Regions from separate parts of the Arthrobacter sp. AG1021 genome, predicted to be linked through region 2. Evidence: riboswitches for the same ligand, from Rfam matches in the RefSeq annotation. Region 2 holds a riboswitch; each other region holds the start of a gene.
What was found. Region 2 has a riboswitch for S-adenosylmethionine ahead of DFO58_RS11575 (OsmC family protein). Riboswitches for the same ligand answer to the same signal wherever they lie in the genome.

Region 1: it holds a riboswitch for S-adenosylmethionine, as region 2 does, so the genes downstream of both, DFO58_RS13465 (acyl-CoA dehydrogenase family protein) here and DFO58_RS11575 (OsmC family protein) in region 2, are expected to answer to the same signal.
Region 3: it holds a riboswitch for S-adenosylmethionine, as region 2 does, so the genes downstream of both, DFO58_RS12900 (hypothetical protein) here and DFO58_RS11575 (OsmC family protein) in region 2, are expected to answer to the same signal.

Annotation. Positions count from the first base shown of each region.
Region 1 is NZ_RBLB01000009.1:496,010-502,992, reverse strand. It holds gene DFO58_RS13480 (sugar diacid recognition domain-containing protein) at 1-1,024, shown strand, start outside; gene DFO58_RS13475 (glycerate kinase) at 1,034-2,200, shown strand; gene DFO58_RS13470 (alpha/beta hydrolase) at 2,309-3,142, shown strand; SAM riboswitch class I at 3,335-3,425, shown strand; gene DFO58_RS13465 (acyl-CoA dehydrogenase family protein) at 3,477-4,682, shown strand; gene DFO58_RS13460 (acyl-CoA dehydrogenase family protein) at 4,732-5,949, shown strand; gene DFO58_RS13455 (HNH endonuclease signature motif containing protein) at 6,007-6,983, shown strand, end outside.
Region 2 is NZ_RBLB01000009.1:84,007-90,989, reverse strand. It holds gene DFO58_RS11600 ((Fe-S)-binding protein) at 1-167, opposite strand, end outside; gene DFO58_RS11595 (L-lactate permease) at 314-1,990, shown strand; gene DFO58_RS11590 (GntR family transcriptional regulator) at 2,019-2,726, shown strand; gene DFO58_RS11585 (hypothetical protein) at 2,813-3,877, opposite strand; gene DFO58_RS11580 (cytochrome P450) at 3,955-4,275, opposite strand; gene DFO58_RS11575 (OsmC family protein) at 4,772-5,323, opposite strand; SAM riboswitch class IV at 5,355-5,476, opposite strand; gene DFO58_RS11570 (DEAD/DEAH box helicase) at 5,626-6,983, shown strand, end outside.
Region 3 is NZ_RBLB01000009.1:373,517-380,499, reverse strand. It holds gene DFO58_RS12945 (CBS domain-containing protein) at 1-89, opposite strand, end outside; gene DFO58_RS12940 (hypothetical protein) at 231-455, shown strand; gene DFO58_RS12930 (cysteine hydrolase) at 713-1,309, shown strand; gene DFO58_RS12925 (hypothetical protein) at 1,320-1,652, shown strand; gene DFO58_RS12920 (APC family permease) at 1,759-3,075, opposite strand; gene DFO58_RS12915 (YetF domain-containing protein) at 3,072-3,527, opposite strand; gene DFO58_RS12910 (hypothetical protein) at 3,527-4,063, opposite strand; gene DFO58_RS12905 (4a-hydroxytetrahydrobiopterin dehydratase) at 4,245-4,895, shown strand; SAM riboswitch class IV at 5,045-5,158, shown strand; gene DFO58_RS12900 (hypothetical protein) at 5,212-5,772, shown strand; gene DFO58_RS12895 (ATP-binding protein) at 5,796-6,734, opposite strand; gene DFO58_RS18540 (hypothetical protein) at 6,813-6,983, opposite strand, start outside.

The DNA.
Region 1 (6,983 bases), 410 kb from region 2:
CCAAACCATCGCCCCGCGCGTCGACTACCCGCTGAACATCATGGACGAGCGCGGGATCATCATCGCTTCGTCCGACCCTAAACGGTTGGGGAACCCGCATCCGGACGCGCTCAGGGCCCTGTCGGAGAACCGCACAATTGTCACCGCCCAGGCCGACCCGGTGTCCGGGCAGCTGCCGGGCGTCAACGTGCCACTTTATGCGGACGGCATCGTGCAGGGTGTCGTGGGGGTGACAGGGGCACCGCAGGAGGTTGCGTCGCTGGCCCAGCTGATTTCGCTGACCGTGCAGCTGCTGCTTACCCAGCACGAGGAGCATGTCCGAAGCACGGTGCGCGCCACCCAGATTAGTGACATGCTCTCCGGACTTGTGTCGGGATCCGCGAGCGACGAAGCCTTGGCTGAGCAGCTCGAGCAGCTGGGCTTGAGCGCGCCATGGTCGCTGAGCCTGCTGCTCGACGAGGACGGGCCTGAGCAGTACGAAGCAGCATTGACGATTAACAATGCCCGATGGGTGCTGTCCTCCGGTCCAATCGAGGATCCTGCTTCTGCCCGCGCGATCCTCGGGCCCCCTCGGACACAGCCCAGCGACCTTCTGGTCGACGCCGAGAACCTGCGGACCCTGGGCGCGGTGCCCGCGCTGGTTCCGGCTGCCGGACTTCGCGAGCTCTGGAACGAGGACATGGCGCTGTCGGCGGCCAGAGCACCGGAAGCGTACTGCCGTTCGCTGGCCCGGCGCACGGCCCAGATCAGTGCGGAGCATGCGTTCACGCTGCTGGCGCTGGCCGCCAGTTCGACGCAGTCCGAAGCCATCGCAAGGCTCACGGTCCACCGCAATACGCTGATCCAACGAATGGACCGGATCAAGCAGGTCACCGGCAGCGACCCGCGGGTTCCCGGCGAGCTGATGGCCTTGCTCAACTCCATCTACGCCCGGGTCCGGCTGGGCGAAATGCACATATTCCAGTATTCGAAGCAGCTGAAGTATGGGCTTCGGCCTATAGGACTTGTGGAGGAATCTCCATAGGGTTAATGCATGACCTCAACACCGAACTCTTCGCCGGCCACTGGGTTGCAAATCGCCGTGGTGCCGGATTCCTTCAAAGGCAGCGCTCGCGCCAGCGAGGTCGCCGAAGCCATCAGGACCGGATTCCTCGCAGGTGCCGGCAGCCTGGGCCGTGAAATCTCCGTGACCGCGGTGCCCTTCGCCGACGGAGGCGAGGGAACCCTGGAAGCGCTGATCGACGCGTGGGGCACCGAACCGGTTCCGGTGCAAACCGCTGATGCCTTAGGCAGACCGGTGCAATCACGGCTGGGGCTGTCTGCCGACGGGAAGATCGCGGTGGTCGAAGCAGCCGAAGCAGCCGGCCTGCCGCAGGTCGCCGATGCGCCGCGCCAGCCGCTGTCGGCCACCACCTACGGGCTCGGCGCGCTGGTATCCAAGGCGCTGGACCTCGGGGCCGAGCAAATCATCCTCTGCCTGGGCGGCTCCGCGACCACCGACGGCGGCACCGGTTTGCTTTCCGCTCTGGGCGCCAAGTTCCTCGACGCCGACGGCAACCAGCTGCAATCGGGAGGCGGCCCGTTGAACGAGCTACACAGCATCGATGTCAGCGGGCTGGATCCGCGCGCCGCCGGGGTAGTGTGGCAGATCGCTTGCGATGTCACCAACCCGCTATTGGGCGAGAACGGCGCCGCAGCGATCTTCGGGCCGCAAAAGGGTGCTTCCCTGAAGGATGTCGCAACCCTCGACGCCGGGCTGGGCCGGCTGGCCGATGTGCTGGAAACCGCCACCGGCCGGGTGCTGCGCGACCGAGAAGGCATGGGCGCCGCCGGAGGCCTGGCCTTCAGCCTGGGCAGCTACTTCGCGGTCGACCTGGTCCCCGGGTGGGAGCTGGTCGCCCGGGTGCTGGACGCCCACCGCATCATGGGCGGCGCGGATCTGGTCATCACCGGCGAGGGCCGGCTGGACTCGCAGTCCCTGCAGGGCAAGGTGGTATCCGGGGTACTGCAGGCCGCCGGGGGAGACGTTATCGTGATCGCCGGATCGGTCAGCCTGGAAGACCAGGTTTTGGCCGACGCCGGAATCCTCGCGGCCTACTCGATCGCTCCGGGCCCGGCGAGTTTGGCCGAGCTGTCCGCCGACGCGCTGAAGCTGCTGGAGCGCACCGCGTTCAGCGTCGCACGGACCTACCTGCGCTGAAGCGCTCGCTGTCGCTTTGCGCAAAACCCTTGCCACCGTCGAGGACCGATGCCTAGCGTGGGAGGCAGCGCGGCAACCGCCGCGACCTTCGTCGGAGAAAGGGCCAGCATGGCAACCGTGAAAGTCGGAGAAGAGAACACCACCGATATCGAGCTGTACTACGAGGACCACGGCTCCGGGCAGCCGGTGGTGCTGATCCACGGCTACCCGCTGGACGGATCCTCCTGGGAGCTGCAGACCGCGACGCTGCTCGGCGCCGGCTACCGCGTCATCACCTACGACCGCCGCGGCTTCGGCAAGAGCTCCAAGGCGGCCGTCGGCTACGACTACGACACCTTCGCCGCCGACCTGCACACGCTGCTGGAAACGCTTGACGTGAAGGACGCAGTGCTGGTGGGCTTCTCCATGGGCACCGGCGAGGTAGCCCGCTACCTTTCCACCTACGGCTCGGCCCGCGTCGCGAAGGCCGCCTTCCTCGGCTCGCTGGAACCGTTCATCCTGCAGACCGATGACAACCCCGAGGGTGTGCCGCAGGATGCGCTGGACCCGATGGCCGAGGCCGCCAAAACCGACCGCTACGCGTTCTTCAGCAGCTTCTTCGAGAACTTCTTCAACACCGAGACCTTCCTGGGCAACCGGCTGAGCGAAGAGGCGCTGGCCGCGAACAAGGCCCTGGCCTATGCCGCCTCGCCCTACGCCTCGGTCGCGGCCCAGTACACCTGGACCACCGACTTCCGCGCCGACATCCCGAAGATCGACGTGCCCGCGCTGATCGTGCACGGCACCGCCGACCGGATCCTGCCCGTGGACGTCACCGGCCGGCGCTTCGCCGAGGCGCTGCCCGCCGCCGAGTACCACGAGGTGGATGGCGCCCCGCACGGGCTGCTGTGGACCCACGCCAAGGAGGTCAACGACCTGCTGCTCGGCTTCCTCTCCCGCTAGCCGCAGGGCCCGCCGGGCCCGGGCACTGCGTGCGCCAATATGACGTCGTGCGACGGCTGGATGCTGCCGCGCGCCGTCGCGATCTGGGCCCGGCGCGGGTTCCAAACTCCCAATATGACGCAGTTTTGCGGTGCGTTCCGCCGCGTGACGGGGCGGTTCCCTCCGGCTTCGGCGGCGTGCTTGAATCGGTGCACACCATCCAGAGCGGCTGAGAGACCTGGCTCCGCGACGCCGCAGCAAGCCTGTAATCCGCAGGGAGTGCTAACGCCAGGTTCGATGGAGCCCGGGCCGCGTCCCGGTATCCCTCGGAAGTCCAATTCCAAGGAGCCCGATCATGACCGTCACCGCATTGCCCCGCGTCCCGTACACCGGCACCGCCAGCCAGGCCGAACTGGAGCGCTGGCGCGCCGTCGCCCGCCAGGTTGCCGGCACCCTGGCCGCCGACGCGCTGGCCCGCGACCGCGCCAACAAGCAGCCCTTCGCCGAGGTGCAGCTGCTGCGCGAGGCAGGGTTGCTGGAATTGCTGGTCCCGGCCGAGTTCGGCGGCGCCGGCGGGCACTTCGAGACTGCCTTCGAGGTCATCCGCATCCTGGCCGCCGCCGACGGGTCGATCTCCCAGCTGCTGGCCTACCACTACATCAACCAGTCGGGCATCGCCTTCTACGCCCCGGCCGAGGCGCAGGCCGACTGGTGGCGGCGCACCGTGGCGGGAAGCTGGCTGTGGGGCGACTCGGTCAACCCGGTGGACCCGAACCTGGTGCTGACCCGCGAGGGCGATGGCTACCGGCTGAACGGGGCCAAGCGCTTCTCCACCGGCTCCGGGGTGGGCGAGGTCATCGTCGTCAACGCGGAGGTCGAAGGCAGCGGCGAGCTGCTGGCCTTCGTGGTCCCGCGCGAGGCCGAAGGACTGCGCATCGTCGACGACTGGGACTATCTGGGCCAGCGGCTGAGCGCCTCGAACTCGCTGGTGTACCGCAACGTGCGCATCGAGCCGTCCGACGTGCTGGGCCCGGTCACCGACGAGCCGGTGGCCACCCTGCTCACCCCGGGCATCCAGCTGGCCTTCGCGAACTTCTACCTGGGCATCGCGGAGGGCGCGCTGGCGCGGGGCCGGCAGATCCTGCTGGGGCGCACCAACGCCTGGTTCCTCTCGCAGGCCGAAACCTATTCGCAGGACGTCGTCTTCCAGCGCACCGTGGGGGAGCTGAAGGCCCGCACTGCCGCGGTGGCCGCGCTGGCGGAGAAGCTGGGCCGCCGCTTCGATCAGGTGCTGGGCGGGGCAGTCAGCCAGCCGCAGCGCGCCGAGTTGGCGGTGGCGATCGCGGAGCTGAAGGTCGTGGCCAGCGAGGCCGGCGTGGAGGTCGCCAACCGCATCTTCGAGGTCACCGGATCCTCCTCCACCAAGAGCGACGTCGGGCTTGACCTGTTCTGGCGCAACGTGCGCACGCACTCGCTGCACGACCCGGTGGACTACAAGAAGATCGAGGTCGGCGCCTACTTCCTGCGCGGCGAATCGCAGCCGCTCTCGCTGTACACCTAGACACTGGACGCCTACGCCACCCTGCCTGCAACACCGATTGGAACACCAGATGACTGTCCTGTCCACATCTCGCCTGGCCTGGCTGCGTGAACGCTTCGCCCCGCACTTCCAGGCCATCGCCGACGGCGCCGCCGACCGCGACCGCACCGGCGAACTGCCCTACCGCGAGGTCGCCGACCTCGCCGCCGCCGGTTTCGGCGCGATCCGCGTGCCCGTCTCCCACGGCGGCGCCGGCGCCACCCTGCCCGAGCTGTTCGAACTGCTCACCGACCTGGCCGCCGCCGACTCCAACATCGCCCAGGCGCTGCGCGCGCACTTCGCGTTCGTGGAGGACCGGCTGGTCGCCGCCCCGGGTCCGGCGCGCGATACCTGGCTGGCCCGCTTCGCCGCCGGCCAGCTGGTCGGCAACTCCTGGACCGAGGTCGGAGCGGTGACAGTGGGCGAGGTGGCCACCAAGGTCAGCCCGGACGGTTCCGGCGGCTTCACGATCACCGGCGCCAAGTACTACTCCACCGGATCGATCTTCGCCGACTGGCTTGACACCTACGCGCAGCGCACCGACACCGGAACCCGCGTCATCGCCGCGGTCTCCCGGCACCAGCCGGGCGTGGAGCTGGCCGAGGACTGGGACGGCTTCGGCCAGCGCACCACCGGCACCGGCACCTCCACCTTCACCGGCGCGGCGGTGGAGGAGCTGATCGAGTTCGACACCCGCTTCAAGTACCAGACCGCGTTCTACCAGCAGGTGCTGCTGGCGGTGCTCGCCGGCTCCGCCAAGGCCGCCGAACGCGAGTTCGCCGCGCAGCTGGCGGCCCGCAAGCGCACCTTCAGCCACGCCGCGGCCAACATCGCCGGGCAGGATCCGCAGCTGCTACAGGTCATCGGCGAGGTCTCCGCCGCCGCCTTCGCCGCCGCGGCCACCGTCGAGCGCGTCTCGAACGCGCTGCAGGGCGCCTACGAGTCGGCGCTCGCGCTGCACTCCGGCGGCTCGATCCAGGAGGACGAGGCCGCCAACGACGCGGCCGAGCTCGCCTCCGCCCAGGGGCAGGTGGTGCTGACCCCGCTGGTGCTCACCGCGCTCACCCACGCCTTCGACGCGCTGGCCGCCTCCGCCACCAGCGTGTCCAAGAACCTCGACCGCCACTGGCGCAACGCCCGCACCGCCGGCAACCACAATCCGTGGGTGTTCAAGGCGCGGCTGATCGGCGACCTCGCGGTCAACGGCACGCAGCTGCCGCGCGTCTGGGCGATCGGCGCCTCGAAGTAATCCACAATCCGCAGCTGCGGCGGCCGGCCCTCCCGGCGCCCGCCGCACGCTGGGGACATGCAGACCTCCACAAGCACCGAAGCGGTCGGGAAACTGGCCGAGGCCCGCAGCCTCATCGCAGCGGCCTGGGCGGACGTGGCCGACGCGGACCTCCCCGCCGGCCACGCCGCCTACTTCGCGCTGCTTGTCGAACAGCTGGGCCAGGAGTTCGCCCGCGCCCAGCTCTTCGCCGCCGACCTGCTGCGCCGCACCGGCGCCCACCAGCTGGACGCCGACTCCTTTCAGGCCATCGCCGACGCCGGCGAGCACCCCTCCGCCGAGGACCTCGCCCGCGCTGCCGGGCGCACCACCATGGGCCGCACCCCCTACAAGAACACCGCCGGGCTGCTGCACAACTGGCTGGGCATCCCGCTGGGCACCGCCCGCGACCGCCTGGCCCAGACCGACTGCCTCATCGCCCAGGTCACCACCGCCGGGCACCGCGCCGCGCCGCTGCTGCCCCAGTTGGCCGCCGAATTCACCGCCCCGCGCTCCGACCCGCGTCTGGTGCTTTCCGCCTCCCGGCTGATCCACGGCGCCCAGAAGGACTTCGGCCCCGGCCCCGCCGGGCAGAAAGCGCGCGCCAACATCCAGGCGGAGGCCGTCGCGCTGATCCGCGAACAGCCCGCAACCGCCCGCAAGCACGTCGCCGACCTGATCCACCAGCTCAAGTCCGGCAAGCGGCCGCTGGGCGCGCTGCTCTCCGAGATCGGCTTGTTCAAGCTCGGCTGCCGCAAGGGGCTGGAACACTACCTGCTGCGGGTGCTGCCCTCGCAGGCCGAAGTGGTCGACGCGCACTTGCGCAAGGTGGACAACCCCAAAACCGAGACCGGCAACCGCGAAGAACTCCACCGCCAGGCCGCCGAGGACCTGGCCGCTGAAAACGGCGACCCCGCCCCGCCGGACTGGGACGATTCCGAGACCATGCCGGATTGGGCGCAGGACCCCAAGGAAGCCGACGACGCGGCCGCTGAAGAGCCGGACCACGAAGATCT
Region 2 (6,983 bases):
AGGGCTTCGGGCATGTATCCGGAATTCATGTGCATTTGCCCACAGCAGGCCTGCGCCTTGGGGAAAATGACCTCATGACCCAAGCGTTCCAGGATTTTCACCGTGGACTTGGCTGTTTCGGGGTACATGGCATCGACGATGCATGTGGCAAAGAGAGCGATCCGCATACTAAATATCTCTTTCGAAGTGTGGTCTGACCATACTACGTCGGAACTTTCTCGATAGTCAAGACTTGTTGTGATGGCTCTCACCTCGTACACTTGGTGGTCGGACCACGTATGGTCAGACCATCACAAGTAAGGACGCCCACACCGTGTTTACCCCCACAACAGATCCCATAGCTGGCAGCGTTGCCATCTCGGCTCTGGTCGCTCTCGTGCCATTGCTGACATTTTTCATCCTCCTTGCGGTTATTAAAACCAAGGCCCACGTGGCGGGTCTCGGCTCGTTGGCCGTCGCAATCCTGGTTGCCATCTTCGGTTGGCATATGCCGGTGGGCATGGCGCTGAACTCCGGCGTCATGGGCATGGTGTTCGGTGCCTTCCCGATCGTCTGGATCGTCGTCATGGCGATCTTCCTCTACCAGGTCACTGTGGTCTCAGGACGCTTCGACGACCTGCGCCGCGTCTTCGACGTAATTGGCGGCGGCGATGTCCGCATCCAGGCAGTGCTGATCGCCTTCTGCTTCGGCGGCCTGCTTGAAGCGCTGGCCGGGTTCGGCGCACCGGTGGCCATCACCGCCACCATGCTGCTGGCCCTGGGCCTGTCCCCGCTGCGCGCCGCCTGCGCCGTGCTGATCGCCAACACCGCCCCGGTCGCCTTCGGCGCCGTGGCCATCCCGATCACCACCGCCGGTGCGCTGACCGGCATCCCGTCAGCCGAGATCGGCGCCGTGGTGGGCCACCAGTCGCCAATCCTGGCACTGTTCGTTCCTTCCATCCTGGTTCTGGTCATCGACGGCTGGCGCGGCATGCGCCAGACCCTGCCGGCCACCTTGTTCATCGGTTTCTCCTTCGCCGTGGCCCAGTGGCTGTGCGCCACCTACTTCTCCTACGAGCTGACCGACATCGTCGCCTCGCTGGTCGGCCTGGCCGCCGCCGTGATCCTGCTTCGCTTCTGGACCCCTAAGGGCGCCGGCGAGGCCCGCGGCCGCATCCTGACCGCCGAGGCCGCCGCGCTGCCGATCGAGCACGGCAAGAAGCTGAACCCTTCCAACACCTGGATGGCGCTGTTCCCCTACCTGCTGGTCATCCTGATCTTCGGCGTGGCCAAGCTCTGGAAGCTGGGCGTGGACATTCCCGCATGGCTTGCCAGCACCGACATTAAGTTCGGCTGGCCGGGACTGCATGGAGCTGTGGTCAACGCCAACGGCGAGGCAGTGTCCTCCACCATCTACAACTTCTCCTGGCTGTCCTCCCCGGGCACCCTGCTGCTGATCACCGGCACCATCGTGGCGCTGGTCTACTCGATGAACGACGGCGGCGGCAAGTACAAGATGACCTTCGGCCGCGGCATGGCCGAAGTCTGGCACACCGTCTACAACATGCGCTACGCCGCGCTGACCATCCTGTCGGTGCTGGGCCTGGCCTACGTGATGAACCTGTCCGGCCAGACCATCACCGTGGGCACCTGGCTTGCCGGCACCGGAGCGTTCTTCGCCTTCCTGTCGCCAATCCTGGGCTGGATCGGCACCGCGGTGACCGGTTCGGACACCTCGGCCAACGCGCTGTTCGCCAAGCTGCAGCAGACCGCCGGCATGAACGCCGGCATCGACCCGACCCTGCTGGTCGCCGCCAACACCTCCGGCGGCGTGGTCGGCAAGCTGATCTCCCCGCAGAACCTGGCCATCGCCGCCACCGCGGTGAAGATGGAAGGCCAAGAGTCGGTCATCCTGAAGAAGGTCGCCGGCTGGTCCGTGGGCATGCTGCTGGTGCTGTGCGTGCTGGTTTACCTGCAGTCCACCCCGGTCCTCTCCTGGATGCTGCCGTAGCCCGAATCCGGGCTAAAATTGGGTCTTGATGTCAGTAAATCCAGCTCCACGTGCCTACCAGGTAGTTCTCACCGCAATTGAGAACGACCTGCGGTCAGGAGTCCTCACATTGGGCGACCAACTCCCCGGTGAGCGGGCGCTGGCCGAGCAGCACGGTATCTCCCGCGCTTCGGTGCGCGACGCGATCCGCATCCTCGACGTGATGGGGATCGTGCGGACCTCTACCGGTTCGGGCCCGAACTCCGGCGCGGTGATCATTTCCGAGCCCTCAGCCGGAATCTCCCAGGCGCTGCGACTGCACGTGGCGGCCAAGGGGATCAATGTGCGCGAGATCGTGGAATCACGCATCCTGCTGGAAACCTGGGCCGCGCAGATGCACCCGCGGGACACCGTGTACGCGCAGCAGGTCCTGGACCGCACCGCCGTGCTGATCATGCGCATGGACGACCCGCAGCTTTCGCGCGACGAGTTCCACCGCATCGATGCGGAGTTCCACGTGCTGCTGGCTTCCACGGCAGGCAATGCGGTGGTCGAGTCCATGATGGAGTCGCTGCGCAACTCGATCAGCGACTACGTGGCCGCGTCGATCCCGGATGACGAGTCCTGGCAGCCGATCGTGCGCACGCTGCGCCGCCAGCACAAGGCGATCCACCACGCGTTCGCCACGGACCAGCGCGAGCGCGCGGCCCAGCTGCTCGAAGAACACATCAACTGGTTCTACTCGCAAACCCGATAGCAAGACCAAAGCCGAGGCCTTCGATCCAAGAATGGATTGAAGGCCTCGGCTTTTTGCGTCTGCATGTCACTGGGCAAGACTAGGAATCAGTCGGCCAATGGTTCCGACACCCAATGGGGATGCTCACCGAAGCTCAGTTCGCAGTTGCGGCAGGAATACCTCGGCACCGGAGGGTTCGGAATGGCGCAGCCGCCAACGACGTATTCCTCTTCATCGGGCGGGAAGGCCGGCATACCCCAGAAATATTCCTTCGGATTCCGGGCTCCGCAGCCCGGGCAGGCAACGAGCATTCTCTGGAGATGCTTGAGCGTGGGTGCGTGCATCAGCCGGTGGCAATCGGCGCATAGCAACGCTGCGTCATCAACATGGTCCTGGATGTCCCAATGCAGATCGACATGACGATCGCGGAAGAAGTGAACCGTACTCCTGCCCTTGATATTAGTCTGGCAGCCGTCGCAGTAGTCGGTTTCTGAATCATGTCGCTGCGCGAGGGCCAAGGCATGCACCGTGGCTGTAGCTTCCGACTCGCTATCGACCCCGCAGGCTCCCGCATCGAGGTACAACGGGCGCGGATTTTCAACGAGCCCGGTCAACGCGTTGAGAACGCGCTCCGCGAGCTGGGGATTGAGCGCCTGCGAAGATCGAGGCAGCCCGGAATCGCACAGCTGTTCGAGGTCCAGCAACGAAATCGGCTGGGCGAATGTTGCCTCACGGCGGACATCGTAGGTTCGCCCTTCTAATGAATTCACAGTTTCCAATGCCATAACCAACGGCGGCGTCGTGGCAAGGACGGTAAGTACCATGGTGCCTGCCGAAATTTCTTCCCCGATATTCCAGACGCGTTGATCCATCCTGGACACATCGAGGTAGGCTGCGGCACCGATCGCGTCAGGCTCCCAGCAGAAGTACAACTTCTTTTCGGATCCCAGCGTGAAGGGCATCTCGGCACCGATTTCGTTGCGCTGGCGGTTCAGCAGCGCGTTTGGTGGGAAATGGGGCCTAGGCTGTTCCTCGAATGGCTCATGCTGGTGAATCATGTCGATTAGTTTCTGACGAGTCATATCCATGCAGGCCCAAGCCTGCTCGGGTGACGTCAACTGGCCGTAGCGGGAAATCAGTTGTGTGCGGTCGAAAGAGCGGTAGTCGGTCATTAGGTCAGGACTCCCCGGTGCGATGAGCTAATTGTTGACTAGAATCTATCCGGTTCTTCCGACAAATTGGCGACCAACTACCAGATGATCAGCGGAAGCTTGCTGAATCCACTGCCGGGGAAGTGGGCGCGGACCGGCGGATCGTTCTCGATGGACACCAGCCGGTGGACGCGCAAGATCAGTTCTTCGATCAATACCCGCAGTTCCAGCCGTGCCAGGGGCGCACCGGGGCAGTTGTGGATCCCTGCCCCGTAAAGCGAGTTCAGGCTGGGATGCCGGTCGAGGAGGATGTCGTCGGGATCTCCGAAAGCGCTTTCGTCGCGGTTGGCCGACGCTCCCATGGTGCTCACACGTTTGCCGGCAGGAATACGTACCCTAGAAATCTCTACATCCTTTATAGCGACCAGCCGGTCGGAAACTAGCGGTGCAGGGGAGCACAGTATCCGTCGGTAACGGCATCGACCAGGCGTGAAGCAGGCTCGCAGGGATGCCGAGTCTGGTCGTAATTGTGGTTAGTTCGCTTACTGTCCAATTGCTCAGCAGGCTGACCAGTTCCTTCATCGGTCATCTTGCGGTCGTAGACCCACTCATTCATCAGACAGGTGGTCAGATCCGTTGACGCGTTTCCCCAGCACAGCGCCAGTCCCTCAGCGGGATGTAGCCGCCGATCTCGATGGCGTTTTGCTTCATGGCCGTGCGGTTCTGCTCTCCGGTCGCAACACTGCCGAGACGCCTCGGGATCCTTGGGTCCCACTGGACAATTTTCGGCGCAGACATGGCAGCTTCTTCCGGTCCTTAGCCTTCGCAGTCAGCCTATGAGTGCCACGCCGTGGAAACAAGGCTCTGTGTAAAGCATGGCGTCGCCCGTGAAGCGGGCAACGCCATGCTGATCAGCTAGTTGTTGGAAACCAGCGAGATCTTTGTGCTCACCGGCACCGGATTGGCGAACAGATCCAGAACCGGGCAGTGGGCGTCGACTGCCTGGCGCAATTCGTCGTAGCGCTCAGCGGTTTCCGGGCCGGTGATCTGCACATCGAGATCCACCGAGGTGAAGCCGGGGCGGATCGACTTGTCGATACCGAACAGGCCGCGCACGTCCAGGTTTCCGTTGGCCACGATCTTCACGTCGTCGACCTGGATGTTCAGCTGCTCTGCATAGAGTCGGTAGACAACGACCTGGCAGGAGATCAATGCGCCCAGCGCGTACTCGACCGGGCTCGCGGCCAGATCGTCGCCGCCCAGGGCAGCTGGCTCGTCGACGGTGAAGGTGTGCTTGCCCGAAACGATGTTGCTGGCCACCGAGCCGAAGCCCTCGCCCTGAACAGTGAAGGTCAGTTTGGCGCTGTCCGGAGCAGTGGAGATGCGTTCTCCCCAGCCGGCGCCAGCCTGCTGCAGGCGGGCTGAACGATCTTCGGCAACGGAAAGGGTGGAAGCTGCGGTAGACATGAGGAAATAATCCCCTTTCTGGCGCAAGGGGCGCCATCGCTTACGAACCTGTCTTTCAGATCCGTCGAATCATCACCTGGAGCACCCCGCACAATGACGCGAATAGGGTTGCCGTCCAACCAGCCAGGGCTTGTGTGATTGGAACTCGTGATTCAGTAGTTACTTTTCTACCGGGTTTCTTCGTGGTTGGTAAATAGCTTTCTTCATGTTTCGTCACAGGAAGAACTGTCCATTGCGTCGATAGAATTGATCACGAACTCCGCGCAGTTACGGCGCGGCCTCCTACCCGAGAAGTTGTGAGCATGGAATACCAGCTGACCCCCGTCGCCGCTCAAACCCTGGTCACCGAAGGCGAGTACAGCCAAGGGTGGCTGATGGCCAATTCCGGGCAGGTGACCATTTCAGACCGTCGGCAGATGCCCGGTCGTTCGATCGTTTCCGGCTGGGTTCTCCGGGCCTTCGTCGTGGTACAGCTTTCCATCGAGGGCACGAGCATCAGCTTCAGCAGCCGTTGCGATGCGCATCCGGAAGAATATTCCTGCGCGGATGTCGCAGCGTTGCTCGTGGAAGCAACCCAGATCGGCAGCGGCGGCTTCGCAGTTTCGGATGTAGTCAGGGCAGAAGACACCTGGAAAGCCCCGCAGGCCCCGCAGTGGGAACGGACCCTGAAGCGGCTGCTTCCGCAGCTGCCTACCGGTGCTGAGCACGAAAACGACCTTGAAGAGGAACCACTGGGACTGATCCTCAAAGTCATCCCCGCCACTCGATTTGGCCGGCCGACCTTGAACCTCAACGCGCGTCCGGCCCGCAGGGGAACCCGCAGCCCCTGGGTCCAGACCGGAGTATCTTGGCGTAAGCTGCCATTTGACGGCAGGTTCGCCAAGGAGCAGCGCCGCGCCGCCAACGAATTGGTCATGCTCAACGAACGATCCCAGCATGACCAGTATGGCCATGTCTGGGATGCCACCGACTGGATCATCCTGAACAACTTGCCCGGCAAAGACCTGCGCGAAGCCTTCGACCTGATCCATGAAACCGGAATTCACATTGTCAACGGCAACGCCAGCAACCGCAGCGAGGTGTCTTTGGCGGATCTTTCGGGTTCGGCCTTTCTCGACTTGCGGCGAAACGACAGCGGCCTGACCATTGAAGGCATTTTCCGCGGTCCGAACGGCGAAACGGATAACGTCTTGGCATTGGGCAACCCGCCGTCCATGATTGCCTTTGCCGACAAACCGCTGGACAAGGCGAAAAATCTTTCACTGGCACCGCTGGAAGACGCGGTAGGGCCGGAGCTGAGGGATCTCATCAGCGCCGGCGCAATGATGGTTCCGACCAAAGACATCGAGGACTTCGAAACTGGGTACCTGAACTCCCTTCGGCAGGTGGCACCGGTGCGCAGCGAAGATGCCAGCTACAGGGTTCCCCAGCCGGCACGCCCGGTGCTCCAGCTTCAGCTGGCTGAAACTGGAACTGGTTTGACCATGAGCTTTGCATGGAAATATCCGCCCAAATCGCCACGCCAGAAGTCGGTTGAACGCGAGATCATCAGCTCGGTGAACGACAAGCTCGGCGGGGACCAACCACTGGGCCAGACGACCAAGAACGGTGTCTTCCCAGAACAAGAACTCTCCAAGAGCCAAGCCATTGAATTCGTCAT
Region 3 (6,983 bases), 290 kb from region 2:
TTGGCCTTGGACGTTTCCACGCCGCTGGCCACCGCGCCCACGACGAATCGGGCCCTTTCCCCGCTGTCTGTATTGCCGCTGGCGCTCAAGTGTTCCCAGCGACCTCAAAGGCCCGGTGGCCAGCATCCTGACAGGTCCCGATTAATCCTGTACTCACGTTGGCGCCAAGTGATAATCGGTAGAACCGAGGACGTTGCCAACTGGCGACGGCAACCGAAAGGAGCAGCACCATGGGTTTTCTGGACAAGGCCAAGGATGCAATCAGCCACGCCGCCGAGCGCATCAAGGACCCGGACAAGGACGTAGTTGAGAACAACTGGCCGGCAGGTGAAACACCCGAGGACCTGGGGATCGGAGAAGAGGCTGTCACTGATCCAGAGCTGGATCTCGATCCCATCCAGGGCACCGATCCGGAACTGGACAACTCAACCGACGACCAGTACGACAAGGACTAGGCAGCACAACTTAGCCCGCAGGCCATCGAGCGGAAGGAAGTTGAACAATGCAGAACTGCAATACTTGCGGAGCACCGGCGCAACGCCCTATCAGCGTGGACTTCGAAGGCAAGTCGGGAGTCTATGACAGCTTTGAGTGCGCCATTCATGATGTGGCCGAGCGTTGCTCGCACTGCGACTCCGTGATCCTGGGCCATGCCGTATATGCGGGAGAAGCGCCGTACTGCTGCGAACACTGCTCGGGACGCAGCTGAGCCATGGACGCGACAGGATCCCTTCAAAGCCCAGCGCTGCTGCTGATCGACATGCAGGAGGGGTTTTTCGAAACCGAGGACTTGGCGCAGCACCGCGCACGGCTGGCATCCGCGTGCAACAAGCTCGCCGTCGCGGCGCGCAAGGCCGAGGTGCCGGTCATTGCGGTGCGCACCGTGCACAAGAAAGACAAGTCCACCTGGACGTTGAAGATGCTGGAGGACGACCAGGGCTACCTTTTCGAGGGGACCGGCCAAGCGCGGATCCTGCCAGAGCTGGATCTGGCGGGAAGCATCGAGCTGATCAAGCGGCGCGACAGCGCCTTCTGGGCCACGGAGCTGCTGACGCTGCTCTTGCAGCACCGGGTTGCCTCCCTCATCCTGGCTGGGGTCTCCTCGGAAACCTGCATTGCCGCCACCGCGACCGACGCCTTCAGCGCCAATTTGCCGGTGTTCCTTGCCCGAGACGCCCTGGCTTCCGCGGACCCGGACTTCGAGGATGTGACCTTGAAGTTTCTGGAGGAGCACTACCGCCAGCGGATCCTCAGCAGTGAACAACTGATAGCACAGCTCCCTGGCGGTGCCGCCGCCACGAAGAATTAAGGAGAAGGACATGACCTTGAATAATGCCGAATTCGACGATGTGCGACGCGACGAGGACGCGGATGAGCCATTCGACGGCCGCGACAGCCAGCCTGCCGCAGGTTCCTCGGACGCCCCGCAGTCGCTGGACGCCGAGGATCCGTTGCGCGGGCCGGACCGGATCCTGGATGAAAGCGACGCTGACCCCTTGCAGCTGAACCCGGAAACGCTGCTTCCCGAGCCGCTGGATGAAGATCGCGCGGTCGAGCCCGACGACGAAGCCGATGACGCAGCGGATATCGGTCTTGACGACGAGCGCCGGGTGAACCTCCCCGACCAGCGTGAGAGTCCCGACCAGCTCTGAACATTGACCTCAAGCGGCCGCGGGCCTTGCGGATGGCAATCCATCCGCAAGGCCCGCGGCTTTCCTCGACGTTCCGCGAGGCCGCCGCCCGTGGCTGCGACGCGGCCTAGGCGGGGCGCTTCGCAGACCGGGAGGTGATCCAGCGGGTTGCGAAATACAGGACCGCACCCAAGGCGAGCAACGCGAGCCCGCGTAGCCAGATCCCGCCATCCTGCTGGACGAGCAGCACAGCGCAGGAAGCCAGCGCGAGATACGGAATGATGATCGGAGCCCGGAAATGCCGGTGCTCCACGCGGTCCCGCCGCAGCACGATGACGGCAAGATTGGTGCTGGTGAACACGAAGAGCAGCAGCAGCACGACGGTCTTGGCCAAGGTCGCCAGATCACCGGTCAGCGTCAATAGCATGGCGATCGCCGTGGTTCCGATGATCGCCACCCACGGGGTGCGGCGATGCGGCAGGACGCGCCCCAGGACAGGCGGCAGCAGCCCCTGCTCCGCCATCCCGAATGCCAGCCGGCTAGACATGATCATGGTCAGCAAAGCGCCATTGGCCACCGCCACCAGCGCTACCAGGCTGAACAGCCAGCTGGGGATCCCGACCCCGGTGGCCTGCACGACATCCAGCAAGGGGCTGGTAGATCCTGCCAGCTCCTTGGGATCCATGGCGATCGAGGTGAGCACGCCAAGCGCCAAGTAGACCACTCCGGCGGTGAGCAGTGCGGCAAACAGCGCCCGGGGGTAGACCCGCGGCACGTCCACGACTTCCTCCGCGACGTTGGCGGAGACCTCGAATCCGACAAAAGAGTAGTAGGCCAACAGCGAGCCCGCGAAGATCGCGGCAACCGGCGTGGTGTCTTCGGGGAACTGGGCCAGACGTGACGCGTCCCCGTTGCCGCCGCCCAGGAATATGGCCGCCACGACGATCACCAGCAGCAATCCCGACAGCTCGATTGCCGTCATCCCGACATTCGCCCGCACCGATTCCTTGATGCCGCGGGCATTCAGCAGCGCGACCAAACCCAGGAAGGCTATTGCAACAGGAATGGTGGGTGCATCGAAGAACACCGAAAGATAATCCCCGGCAAACGCAATGCTCAAACCCGCCGCACTGGTGACGCCGGCCGCCAGCATGGAGAAGCCGACAAGGAAGGACACCACAGGTTTCTTGTAGGCCCGCTCGGCGAAAATGGCCGCACCGCCTGCCTTGGGATATTTCGTGACCAGCTCCGCATAGGAGGTGGCCGTGAGCAGCGCCAGGATCAAGGCGACGAGCAACGGGGCCCAAATGGCTCCGCCTGCTTCCGCGGCCACCTCACCCACCAGCGCGTACACGCCGGCTCCCAGGATGTCGCCGAGGATGAACAGGTACAGCAGGGGGCCGGTGATGCCCTTCTTCAGCTTGCTTTCGGTATTGACGCTCATGGCTTGGCCTCCGCTTCCTTGGTGAAGAAGGAGACCTTTCCGCTGGACTCCAGGATGGCGAGCCTGATCGAGCTGTATTCCTCGATCCCCGCCTGGCGTGCCAGCATGCTCAGCTCGTCGAGGCCGATGCGTTCCCCGCTCAATGCCCGCCGGTCGATCACGCCGTCACGCACGAGCACGATGGGCCGGCCCAGGGTGAGTTTTCCGATCCTGGGCCAGCGCATATTGGCATAGGACAGGACCACTGCCAGGACGATCATGGTGAGGGCGGCCAATAGGCTCCCGGTCAGCGACCGGTCTTCCATGGTGATGCCCTGCTGCACCAGGTCCCCGAGGACGACGAACAGAATCAACTCGAACGAGCTCAGCTCGCCCAGGGTTGAACGGCCCGCGGCGCGGGTCACCAGCCACAGGACCACGAAGGCGATGGCGGCGCGAATGACAATTTCCATTAGGGAACCCTCCAAGTGGTGAACGGTACGTTGACGGTGGAATCGCCGATTTCGACCTCGAGCTTCCCGTCGGTGCGCAAATCCCACTGGTCAGAGGCCCGGCCGGTGATGCGAACCAGCATTCGCGTGGCCCCGGGCTGGGTAGCAACCTCGAATTCCACCGCACCGGTCGCGTCGGAACTTTGCGATTCCGGGTCCGGGAAGACCGCGAAGTCCTCGAAGAACAACAGGTAGTCCTCGGTAAGGCGCACCTTATAGGTATCGGGCAGCGGTTCGTCGGAACTGACAAGTATTTCCAGCTCGACCTCATTGCCTGCCCGCGCCACCAACGGGTGGCGCACGTGGACTTGCACACCATCCTCGGACCGGTCGGTGCTGGACTCCACATCGAACGCTCCAAGCGCCGCGGCCGCTACGATGGCTGCGACGATGAGGATGCTGATCCGGCTCACGATGCGTCGCGTGCGGTGAGCAGTCTCGTCAATGACATCGTCCAACGTTGAATCAGAGACCTTGGCGTTGTGAATATTAGTCATCAAAACTCCTTGTGCCCATATTTGCCGAGATTAGCCGCGGCCGGTGCCGCTCTCCACGGAAGACCGATGTTCACAGCAGTTATCCAGTACGCCGCAACCGTCCGTTGTTTCTGGCAGTCTGCGCAGGTCCATTGAACTTCGCCCCCTCGGGTGGAAAGGTTGCCGGAGAAAGGAGAAACGCATGCCTGCACAGGACGTAATTGCCCAAGACCAGCTCAACGAATACCTCCAGGGGATGCCGCAGTGGCGGGAGATCCCCGGAGCCATTGCCGCGGTCTTCGAGACCAAGACCTCCGCGGCCGCGATCGAGCTTTTCAGCGATATCGCAAGCGCCGCAGAGATGGACAACCACCACCCCGACGTGGACTGGCGCTACAACCGCGTGTTCGTGACAACCACCTCCCATGACGCCGGCGGCCAGGTCACCACCCGCGACATTGCGCTGGCCAGCAAGATCTCCGAGCGGGCCGCGGCCCTCGGGGCCAAACCCCGCGTCGACCTGATCCGCGCAGTGGAGATTGCCATCGACACCGACAAGCCCCAGGAAATCGCGGAGCAATGGGCCGCCGGGCTTGGGTACAAGTCGTTGGACGACGGCAGCATCGCCGATCCCCACGGTCGCGGCCCGGCGATCTGGTTCCAGAAAACCGACACTCCCAATACGAACCGGCTGCACCTGGACGTGTGGGTTCCGTATTCGGAAAGCGGTCCGGTGCTCACGAAGCTGGAAGAAGTTGGCGCCCACTCCGACGCCGATGCCGCGCCGTCCTTCACCGTCATCACCGACGCCCAGGGCAATCGCTTCTGCATCTGCACCGAGGCCGACCGCTAGCACCGAGCGAACTGCAGTCAAAGGTGGACTTGTCCACCAGAATCGATGGCTGATCCGGTGTCCGTACCTGCGAAGGCATGGGCACCGGATCTGCTGTATCCTGCGCTGCGCCCATACTGTCGGTAGCTGCGGGTTAGGCTGGATTCCAAGTTCAAGAGCTGCGACGCAAAGTACCTGGCTGGTCGCACGGCAACCCTCCTCATCGAGCGGGGTGCCCCAGGGGAAGAACCGACCCGGACAAAAATCCCGGGTAAGTCGGTGGGCCAGTCCGGCACAATAGGTGCCCGGCCGGCTCCCTGAGCAGGAGCGAACAAAGATGCAAAACCAAGAATTCTCGATTGACCATCCAGAAGGCACCCTGCAGGAACGGCTGTGGAACAGCGTGGTCATGGACTACCCATTTTTCGGAGGACGTCCGGTCGAGCAGTCGGCTTACCGGCAGGCAACCCGCAGCGGGGAATTCGCCAGCGGCAAGCTCAGCGAGACGCCGGAACACCTGCAGAACTACATCCTCCGCTGGATCGCCGCAGGCTTCACACCTGAACTGTATTGGGCCGTCAGTTCGGGAATCAGGGAAGCAGCAGCGCACGCACGTCGGCGTTGCAAGAGTCCGGAGGACCTGCTTCGCCTCGAAGATCGGATGAGACGGCTGGGCATCTTGGCGCCTAACCCGAGGGCAGGGCAACTCTACAAGGAACTGCAACGCGATGAGCGGGGTGGGGCGGTTCTGGTTGACCGCTGCTACCCGGCGCATGTTGTGCAGCTGGAACCGGAGGAATGGGCGGAGTTTCCGCAACGGTTGCTCTTCGGCCGGCCATCTGCCGCGCTTCAGCAGTTTATTTACGGTGACCCGCTCCATCAAGGGATCACCAACTGAATCGCCCCACGGCAGGAACGCCTTCAGGCGGCAACGATGCGGTGCGCTGGCGCAGCAGGGGGATATTCCTCCCCGGCAAGGAGGAAGGCGCAGCCTACAACCCCCCTGCTGCCGCCGACCTGTTCAGCTTCCGGATCTTGTTCAAATCCGCTGGGCGCTTCGTAGCTTCCCGCCATCCCGGGGAACCATCCGAAGGATGCGTCTTCGCTGAATTCTTCCGCCTCGTCAAGATCCGGGTCGCTGGTTCCCCCGAGGAAGTTTCGCGTGAGAGTGGCCGCATCGCCCATAAGCTCCGGGGCGGCTTCGAGCAGATGGGCGTCACCCGGAGCCTGGCCCGCGACTGCGGCGTTGAGGATGGATCGGCGAACCAATTCCCTGGTGAACGAGGCAGTCGTTCCATCGACCAGGTGCGCAAGCTGTTGCACGGTGTCGGAGCTGGGCTTCAGCTTGGCTGCATATAGTTCGAGCAGGGCAATACGTCCTTCGAGATCCGGGCGTGGAATCTCCACTGCAAGATCGATGCGCCCGGGGCGCTGCACCAAGGCGCGCTCCAGGGAATCCACGCGGTTCGTGGTCAGCAGGAAGGTGACGTCCGCGTCCGGTTCCAGGCCGTCCATGGTGTCGAGGACTTCGAAAAGCAGCGGCTGGGGGCCGTGGCTGAAGCTGCGGTCTTCGGCGATCAGGTCACAATCTTCCAGCACGACGATCGATGGCTGCAGCGCCCGCGCCATCGCGGCGGCTTGGTAGATGTAGGCCAACGAATCGCCGTTGAGCAGGATAACAGTGTGGTCTTCAGCCGCCGAGGCCAGATACCTGACGGTGTGGGTTTTCCCGGTGCCCGGCGAGCCGTAGAGCAGGACACCGCGTTTGAGATGCGCATCGAGCGCAGTTAGAACATCGCGGTGGGTTCCGACGCCGAGGACTTGTTCCTCAATGCGTTCACGCAGGCCGTCGGGCAGCACGAGCTGTTCGCGCGGGAAGGGTTCGCGCCGGTGGAAGGCGACTCCGGCGTTCGATTCCTGGTACTCGTTGCCCTTGAACTAGATGACCTGGCCCTTGAAGATGCTCGAGGTGCGCAACCCGTTGCGAAATTCCTTGAGGAATGCGTCGGTCACCTGTTCGTCGGGGGACAGGATCTCCAATGCAGCTTCGGGCTTCCCGTACTCCGGATTGGCCTTCCGGATCAAAACTGCCAGCGGGCTGGAGTGGTA